2 regions of the Bacillus sp. JJ1503 genome follow, and region 1 is predicted to be linked to the other one. Evidence: riboswitches for the same ligand, from Rfam matches in the RefSeq annotation. Region 1 holds a riboswitch; the other holds the start of a gene.
What was found. Region 1 has a riboswitch for glycine ahead of lpdA (dihydrolipoyl dehydrogenase). Riboswitches for the same ligand answer to the same signal wherever they lie in the genome.
Positions count from the first base shown of each region.

Region 2: linked by a shared signal. The riboswitch ahead of glyA (serine hydroxymethyltransferase) and the one ahead of lpdA (dihydrolipoyl dehydrogenase) in region 1 are both predicted to bind glycine.

Region 1 is NZ_JBALOZ010000192.1:36,726-42,555, forward strand. It holds gene V7149_RS15075 (PP2C family protein-serine/threonine phosphatase) at 1-1,016, opposite strand, end outside; gene V7149_RS15080 (aspartate kinase) at 1,270-2,631, shown strand; gene V7149_RS15085 (QueT transporter family protein) at 2,667-3,152, opposite strand; PreQ1 riboswitch class I at 3,161-3,205, opposite strand; glycine riboswitch at 3,404-3,505, shown strand; glycine riboswitch at 3,506-3,601, shown strand; gene lpdA (dihydrolipoyl dehydrogenase) at 3,694-5,094, shown strand; gene purU (formyltetrahydrofolate deformylase) at 5,115-5,830, shown strand, end outside.
Region 2 is NZ_JBALOZ010000499.1:38-4,212, forward strand. It holds gene V7149_RS25885 (amino acid permease) at 375-1,748, shown strand; glycine riboswitch at 1,887-1,988, shown strand; glycine riboswitch at 1,989-2,080, shown strand; gene glyA (serine hydroxymethyltransferase) at 2,275-3,528, shown strand; gene V7149_RS25895 (Lrp/AsnC family transcriptional regulator) at 3,927-4,175, shown strand, end outside.

The DNA.
Region 1 (5,830 bases):
ATAAATTCATAGCCGTCTGATTCATGATGATCAATGGTTTCTTCAACCCCGTCAGTACATAATAGCAATTGAATAGAATCTGTATATTTAATAATTGATTTTTTGATTTCGATTTCTTCGAAGAATCCAACAGCACAAGTATTGCTAGAAAGCTCTTTTAGTTCGGTATGATTGACAAGAGCAAATCCAGTTGGATGACCTGCATTTACGTATTCCAGCGTTTTCTCCTTCGTATCAAGAACAAGATAAATAGCCGTAAAATAATAAGGAATTTGCTGGTTTCGATGGTTTAAAGAATTCATCCAGCGGTTAAGCTCCTTCATAACATACTCAGGATCGGCGTATGTTGTGATTGAATCCCTTAATACTGAAGATATAAACATGCATACAAGTGATGCTGATATTCCGTGCCCCATCATGTCAAGCTGTATGGCAGCAAAACGATGATCATTTATTCTATGCCAATAGTACATATCACCTGCTAATTTATACGCGGGTAAGTAGGAAGCCTTTAATAAAAGGTTATCCTTATAAACCGGCTCGCTTAACAAGCCTGTCTGGACATGCATGGATAATTCTAACTCATTTCGGATCTTTTCTTCTTGCTCAATATGCCAGTCCTTCTCGTATTTCAGTCTCAATGCCACTCGAATTCTTGCCAGTAGCTCGGTCTTATTTATCGGTTTCGTCACATAGTCAATGCCTCCAGCATCAAGTGCCTCAACTACCTTATTAGAATCTTCAAGAGCGGTTACAAATATAACAGGAATATCCTTTAAATGAGGAATTTGCTGGAGTTGTTTACATGCTTCAATTCCGTCCATTTCAGGCATCATGATATCCATTAGGATAATGTCTATCTGTTTTCCTATATCTAGTGGCTGTTCCTTTAGCAAAAAAGTGAATAAATCCTGTGCTGAAGTAAATGATAAGTAATCATCATAGCCTGCACGCTTAAGAATGTTTTCGATAACAAACAAGTTCGCCTGGTTGTCGTCCACAATAAGAATCCCCATATAGTCTGCTCCCTTATTTCTTATTGATTTAATCCTATTATATTTTAAAAATGGGTAAAGTTGTTAATGATAAACCTTTTTAATAAAAAAACATTCGGAAGTGTCTAGAAGGGCCAAAATGATAATAGGTATTTAGAACTAACTTGTCCACTACTAGTAAACAAATGTCCTTATAGAGAGGAAAAACTCTTGATTATTTTCTGAATAGGAGTAAAATTAGGGATATATTTTTTACAGGTTAGGAGATGTCAGGATGAAAGTCGTAAAGTTTGGCGGATCTTCTTTAGCATCCGGAAAACAACTAGAAAAGGTCTTCCAGATTGTTGTTTCTGATCCCGCTAGGAAGGTAGTTGTCGTGTCTGCACCGGGTAAGAGATTTGGAGAGGACGAAAAGGTAACAGATCTCTTGATTGAATGTGGAGAGCTCTGTTTGCAAAATAAAGATCCAAAGAAAAAGTTCGATGCTGTTATCGAAAGATATGCTTTAATTGCAGAGGAATTAGATTTATCAGATGAAATTATTCATATTATTCAACAGGATTTACTTGAAAGGGTAAATTCAGATAAAAGCAACCGAGAGAGATTCATGGATTTACTGAAGGCGAGCGGCGAAGACAACAATGCTAAGCTGGTTGCGGCTTATTTCCGTAAACAGGGTGTGGAGGCTCACTATGTAAGCCCGAAGGAAGCTGGGCTTTTGGTGAGTGCAGAACCAGGTCATGCCCAGGTTTTGCCAGAGGCCTATGATCGTTTGTTTGAACTGCGTGAGCGTTCAGGCATCGTGATTTTCCCTGGGTTTTTTGGTTATAGCAAGGAAGGTGAGATTTTTACTTTTTCACGGAGCGGATCAGATATTACTGGCTCCATCCTAGCTAATGGAATTAAAGCAGACTTGTACGAAAACTTTACAGATGTGGATGCTGTATATTCAGTTAATCCTTTTATCGTAGAAAGACCGAAGGAGATCAAGGAATTAACTTATAGAGAAATGCGTGAGCTTTCCTATGCGGGATTCAGTGTTTTACATGATGAGGCACTTGTTCCGGCATTCCGAGCGGGGATACCTGTACATATAAAGAATACGAATAATCCATCGGCACCAGGCACTCGAATTGTTTATGAGCGGGACAATACAAATGGCCCGGTTATTGGGATTGCAAGTGACGAAGGCTTCTGCAGCATTTATGTTAGTAAATACTTAATGAACAGAGAAATTGGATTTGGCCGAAAGCTATTGGAGATATTAGAAAGCTATGGTCTTTCCTATGAGCATACACCTTCAGGAATCGATGATATTTCCATTATTTTAAGGGAAAATCAATTTGCTCCAGGTATGGAAGAGGAGATCATTGGTCGAATTAAGACAGAGCTAGATGCTGATGAAGTCGTGATTGAGCATAGTCTTGCGCTTATCATGGTTGTAGGTGAAGGAATGCGCCACAATATTGGTACAACAGCAAGAGCATCAAAGGCTTTGGCAAAAGCGGGGGTTAATATCGAAATGATTAACCAAGGCTCCTCTGAGGTGAGCATGATGTTTGGTGTGAAGGAAATCGATGAGAATCGAGCGGTCCGGGCACTTTATAACGAGTTTTTTGCAGCAGTTACAGTATGAATATAAAAAAGAGTTGGCACACGCCAACTCTTTTACTAAATGGCCTTTTCAAAATTTACACGTTTATTTAATGCATACATAATAGGCATTCCAACTGCCATTACGATGAATTCGCCAATAGCGGTTGTGAGCCATGTAAACATAAATGGCAAGCCAAAGGCAAGATGAAGCTCTAAGGCAATAAGGAACATGGTAAAGGTGAAAACAAGTGTGTTTACTACCATGCGTGCCCAAATATTTTTAATAAATCGGCAGCATGCAATCGTGATTAATAATGAAATCAGTGTTTGTCCGACACCGAAAATAAGATCGTACGCGACCATTGGTGAAAATAATAAATTCGTTAAAAATACACCTAATACCATTCCGAAAATATATTTCTTGTTAAAGACGATTAGATGATTAAACATTTCGGAAACACGAAACTGGATATTAGTAAATCCAAAAGGCTGGATCAGCATGGAGACAGCAATATATAAAGCTGCTAAAATGCCATTTCCGACAAGCGTTTTTACTTTCATATTAAATTCTCTCCTTAGTTTTTTATCGTGGGATGGTTACGAACCACGTGGGCGGGTACCCAAAGATAATATTTTAATAGGCAGATCAAATGCTGTCAATCTACAATTATTGTAAAAAGAGTTTGTGGTTTTCATACAGGAATGAACACTTTGTGAACTTTTTCCCAAAAAAGATTAAGATTCTGTAAAAATGCTTGACATTACAGCGCTAAAGTATTATTCTAAATTTATAGAAAATTCAATACAGGCGGATGACGGTTGTGGGAGAGAGCATTACGACAAGCCACCGAAGGAGCAAGTTCCAAAAAGACCCTTGGAACAAATCTCTCAGGTAGAGGAACCACAACGGGACGCATCTCTGGAGAGCTCGTAAAAACTAGACGACACCCAAGGGGACCCCATTATTAATTTGGGCTTAAACTCTCAGGTAAAAGGACAGAGAAGGGTAAACAATCTTACCCTTTTTCTGTCCTTTTTTTCGTGGATAAATTTAGGGATTGATTGTTAAAATGTTCACAATATATCCAAAGGAGAGAATGATTTGACCAAAGAATATGATGTAGTCATTATAGGTGGCGGTACAGGCGGATACGTTGCGGCTATTCGTGCCTCTCAATTAGGTTTAACAGCTGCGGTTGTTGAAAAAGGAAAGCTTGGAGGAACATGTCTACATGCAGGTTGTATTCCGAGTAAGGCATTACTTCGAAGCGCGGAGGTTTATGCAACGACAAAAAATGCAGAAGCATATGGTGTTATAGCCCCTGAAGTTGGACTTGATTTTTCCAAGGTACAGGCAAGAAAAGCTGAGATTACTGATCGCCTGTTTAAAGGTGTGCAGCACTTAATGAAAAAAGGAAAAATTGATGTCTATGAAGGAAAAGGCAGAATCCTAGAGTCTAGAAACATATTGGTAGATTTGAATAATGGGGAAGAGGAAATCATTCTTGCTCCTAAAAATATAGTAATTGCAACTGGATCACGTCCACGGACACTTCCAGGACTAGAAGCCGATGGAAAGTATGTCATGACATCGGATGAAGCGCTTCAAATGGAAGAACTGCCAAAGTCGATTATTATTGTTGGCGGCGGTGTGATTGGGATTGAATGGGCTTCTATGCTCGTTGATTTCGGATTGGAAGTAACAGTGATTGAATTTGCTGATCGAATTATTCCGACAGAGGATGTAGATATATCTAAGGAAGTACAGCGTTTAATGAAGAAAAAAGGGGTTAAGATTGTTACAGGTGCTAAGGTGCTTCCTCAGTCCCTGGAAAAAGGCGATGGTGTAACAATTAAAGCAGAGCATCGGGGCGAAGAGAAAACCTTTTCTGCAGACAAACTTCTCGTCTCTGTAGGCCGACTACCTAATATCGAGTCGATAAGTCTTGAGAACACGACCATTAACGTTGAGCGCGGGTTTATCGTTACAAACGAATACTATCAAACAGATGAGTCTAATATTTACGCAATTGGAGATGTCATTGGAGGATTGCAGCTGGCACATGTAGCTTCACATGAAGGAATGATCGCGATAGAACATATTGCAGGTAAAAATCCAACGCCGCTGGATCCAACACTAGTATCAAAATGTATATATAGCAGTCCTGAGGTTGCGAGTGTAGGGCTAACAGAGGAAGAAGCAAAGCTGCAAGGTTACGAGGTGAAAACAGGGAAATTCTCATTCCGTGCAATCGGAAAAGCCCTTGTTTACGGCGAATCAGATGGATTTGTGAAAATGGTTGTTGAAGAAGGATCGAAAAAGCTGCTCGGTGTCCATATGGTTGGCCCGCATGTGACAGATATGATTACAGAGGCAGGTCTTGCTCGCGTTCTTGAAGCTACATCAATGGACATTGCTAGAACGATTCATCCTCATCCAACGTTAGCAGAAGCAATCGGGGAGGCTGCATTAGCAGTAGATGGAAGAGCCATTCATGCTTAATTTTGAATTGAGGTGTTACAATGACAACGAGAGAAAAAGGAAATAGAGGCGTATTACTGATTTCGTGCCCAGAAAAGCCGGGGATTATTTCGATCATTTCCAATTTTTTATTAGAGCATCAAGCGAATATTGTTCACTTTGATCAGCATACAACCGACCCTCATGCAGGCAGATTTTTTATGCGGATTGAGTTTGATTTACAAAACTTTGACACATCTATTGAAGGATTGGAACAGGGTTTGCATGAAATTGCTCAAAATCATTCTATGGACTGGCAGCTTAGCAGTTCTAAGAAGAGAAAGAGGATGGCGATTTTTGTATCCAAAATGGATCATTGCCTTCTGGAGCTAATTTGGCGTTGGAAGTCAAAGGAATTGCCTGTTGACATCCCGCTAGTGATTAGCAATCATGCTCACTTAGCTGATGAGGTTGAAAGTTACGGGCTTCCTTTTTACCATATCCCGCTGACTCATGAAACGAAGCAGGAAGCTGAGCAGAAGACATTAGAGCTATTAGATGGGAAAGTAGACTTTATTGTACTGGCAAGATATATGCAAATTCTTTCGCCGAATTTTATATCGAAATATCCGAACCAAATTATCAACATCCATCATTCATTCCTTCCAGCCTTTGTTGGGGCCAACCCATATGTGAGGGCTTTTAACAGGGGAGTGAAATTGATCGGAGCAACCGCCCACTATGTAACAAATGATTTAGATGAAGGGCCAATTATTCA
Region 2 (4,175 bases), on a different contig from region 1:
ATGTAAAAATAGCTATCTATAATAGAGGTGGCGATGCAATCAGCTAATGCTGATATCAAACTCGATTAAGTAAATAGGCAGTTGTTCACCTAGGTAAGAAGTAATCTACTCTAAAATAAATAACATTAATATTAATAATTGTAACTTTTTGTATGCGCTTACAAATGTATACCTGAGTTCCTAAAACTACTTCAATAATTCTCTACAAAAGATGACTTCTTCCTTTATTCTAGATGACTCTGTTGTTTGGATACCTGGTAAACATCTGGACCTTTGATCTTAGTCAAATATGGAAAAATTGTGCAATACTTTAATCGCGTTATTAGTTTAGTAAACAATTGTACCCACCTCGAAAAACAGGGAGTGAGAAATCTATGCATGAACAACAATTGGAGAGAGGTCTAAAGAACAGGCATGTCCAACTAATCGCCATTGGCGGGGCGATCGGAACTGGATTATTTCTTGGAGCAGGAAAATCTATTCATTTAACAGGGCCTTCAATTTTATTTGCTTATATGATTACAGGCATAGTTTGCTTTTTAATCATGCGCTCACTTGGAGAGCTGCTCTTAAGTAATCTGAAATATCATTCTTTTGTTGACTTTGTTCAAGATTATTTAGGGAATATGGCAGCATTTATCACCGGATGGACCTACTGGTTTTGCTGGATTTCAATTGCAATGGCTGACTTAACAGCAGTTGGTCTTTACTTTCAGTATTGGTTCCCTAGTGTACCACAGTGGATGCCAGCTTTAATTGCGCTTGTCGTGTTGCTCGTTATGAACCTGGCAACTGTAAAACTTTTTGGCGAATTGGAATTTTGGTTCGCATTAATTAAAATTATCGCGATTCTAGCACTAATTGTCGTTGGAATTTTTATGATTATTACTGGCTTTACCTCGAATGCAGGCACAGCTAGTCTCACGAATTTATGGAGTCACGGCGGAATGTTCCCGAATGGCTTAAATGGCTTTATTCTCTCATTCCAGATGGTCGTGTTTGCGTTTGTTGGTATTGAGCTTGTGGGACTGACAGCAGGTGAAACGAAAGATCCAGAAAAAGTAATCCCAAAAGCAATTAATAGTATTCCTATTCGGATTATTATTTTCTACATTGGTGCACTGATTGTTATTATGAGTGTATATCCGTGGAACTCGATCAACCCAATGGAAAGTCCGTTCGTTCAAGTTTTCGTAGGACTAGGTATCACAGCTGCTGCTGGTATCGTCAACTTTGTCGTTCTTACATCCGCAGCTTCTGCAGGTAATAGCGCCGTTTTTAGTACAAGCCGGATGCTATACTCTCTTGGAAAAGATAATAATGCACCTGTTCCATTTACAAAACTTGATTCCCGTAAAGTACCTTCCAATGCATTGATCTTTTCAACTGGCGTCATACTCATTTCTGTTGTTTTAAACTATGTAATGCCAGAGGGAGTATTTACACTGATTACAAGTGTTTCTACCGTATGTTTCATCTTCATTTGGGGAATTACGGTTATCAGCCATTTGAAATACCGTAAAACAAGGCCAGATTTAGCGAAAGTGAATAAATTTAAATTACCGCTTTATCCATTTTCCAATTACTTGATTCTTGCTTTCCTAGCGTTCGTTCTTGTAGTACTTGCACTAGCGGAAGATACTCGTGTTGCCTTGTTTGTAACTCCTGTTTGGTTTATTATTCTGGTTGTGATTTATAAGATTCGGCAAACAAAGGCAAATCATGAGAATAAAGGAAATGTAGCGTAAAATTTAGATGCAATGGATAAAATTCCGATTAGCATGGTGATCAACACTTTCTAAATTAATAAAGTTTTTCCAGAAAAATATTGACATATTATGATAAAACTCTTATTCTAATAATTACAAAAATTAAATATAGTACGGATGATAGTTGTGGGAGAGTGTAGTCGTCAATACCACCGAAGGAGCAAGTTCCAAAAATACCCTTGGAACTAATCTCTCAGGTAGAAGAACTACAACTGGACGTTACTCTGGAGAGCGCGTTTAATTAAACGCCACCAAAGGGGAAGACTCTTATAAAGAGTTAAACTCTCAGGTAAAAGGACAGAGAAGGGGGAGAGAGCGCATCAATACCCTTTTCTGTCCTTTTTTGTGTTCAAAAAATGACAGCAAAGCGTATTGTCTACCTGCCTTTGTCTTGGAAAAGAATAAATGTAGCTGAACAAACGATTTTTAAATTCCCAAAATTGCAAATTTATAATTTTTAAAACAGCTAGGGAAAGTCAGAATTGAAAATCAAGGAGGAATAGATATGAGTTTACGGGAAAATGATTCAACCATTTTTGAAGCGATCGAGAAGGAAAGTCACCGCCAGCATCATGCATTAGAGTTAATTGCATCAGAAAATTTTGTAAGCGATGATGTATTAGAAGCCATGGGGAGCGTATTGACTAATAAATATGCAGAAGGGTACCCAGGTAAGCGTTATTACGGTGGATGCGAAAATGTAGATGTTGTTGAAAATGTTGCTATTGAACGTTTAACTAAATTATTTGGCGCTAAATTTGCAAATGTCCAAGCTCACTCAGGTGCCCAAGCGAATACAGCTGTATTTTTTGCCTTGCTTCAGCCAGGCGATAAAATTATGGGAATGAATTTATCACACGGTGGGCATCTAACCCATGGAAGTCCGGTAAACATGTCAGGAAAATGGTTTGAGGTTGTGTCTTATGGAGTAAGAGAAGATAATCACCTGATCGATTATGATGAACTTGAAGCAATTGCTGAAAAAGAACAGCCAAAATTAATTATTGCTGGCGGAAGCGCATATACAAGAATAATTGATTTTGCCCGATTTAGAGAAATTGCCGATAAAGTTGGCGCAAAATTGATGGTTGATATGGCGCATATTGCAGGACTTGTTGCTGCAGGTCTACATCCTTCACCTATTCCGTTTGCAGATGTCGTGACTAGCACAACGCATAAAACATTAAGAGGTCCACGTGGCGGTATTATTTTGACGAATGATGAAGATATAATTAAAGCTATTAATAAAGCCGTGTTCCCTGGAATTCAAGGCGGCCCACAAATGCATATTATTGCTGCGAAGGCTGTTGCATTTAATGAAGCATCCCAGCAAAGTTTTAAAGAGTATGCTAAACAAGTCATCGAAAATGCAAAAACACTTGGTCAAGAGTTAGTGAAAGAAGGCGCAGCCCTCGTTTCTGGAGGAACCGATAATCATATCGTATTACTAGATGTTCGCCCTTGGGATTTAACAGGCAAAGAGGCGGAAAAGCTGCTTGAAGAAGCAGGCATCACCGTCAACAAAAACACGATTCCATATGATCCACAAAGTCCGTTCGTAACAAGCGGAATCCGCATGGGGACACCAGCGTTAACAACGCGGGGAATGAAAAAAGAAGAAATGGTGCAAATTGCGAAAGTTATCGCAGCTGTCTTGAAGAGCAAAGGGGATTCAGAGGTTTTAGAAAAGGCAAAGGAAACAACAAAAAGCATTTGTGCTGAGTTTCCGTTATTTCAACAACAGCCAGTTCTTGTATAAGAAAGACATTGTAAAGTGGGTGTCCAAAAGTAACTTTTGGCCACCCTTTTTTTGCATAAAAAACTTTAAATCCGACATTTTTGTAATAATTAAGTCACCACAACGAATTATCTAAAGGAACTATTTTCTTAAGTACATTCAAAATCCCACGAACCAATTAGTTCTTCCAATAGACATTGAAGACCTCATTCCCAAACCACATCTTGTCGAATTGTCGATTTAGCAGTTGGAAAAATGCACTCCTATTTGCTTGCATTTCTTCATCCTGATGATAATCGTCTTCCCAATCATCCATTAAAACTAGTTAATTAATTCAGAGTTTATTAAATTTTCTTCTCTATTTGGTCAGTTATAGCGTATAATACTTTTGATTTGATCGGAGAAAGGGTTGATAATTAATGGATAATATTGATAAGAATATCCTTCAACTATTAACAAATAACGGGCGAGTATCATATGTAGAGATTGGAAAACAATTAGGTTTATCACGAGTTGCTGTCAGAGAAAGAGTAAATAAATTAGTAGAAGACAAGGTTATCGAACAATTTACTGTAGTAATAAATAGCGAAAAGGTTGGAAAAAATGTTTCTGCTTTTTTTGAAATAGATTGTGAACCTAGTTCACTCGTTAAAGTAGCTGAAGCGTTA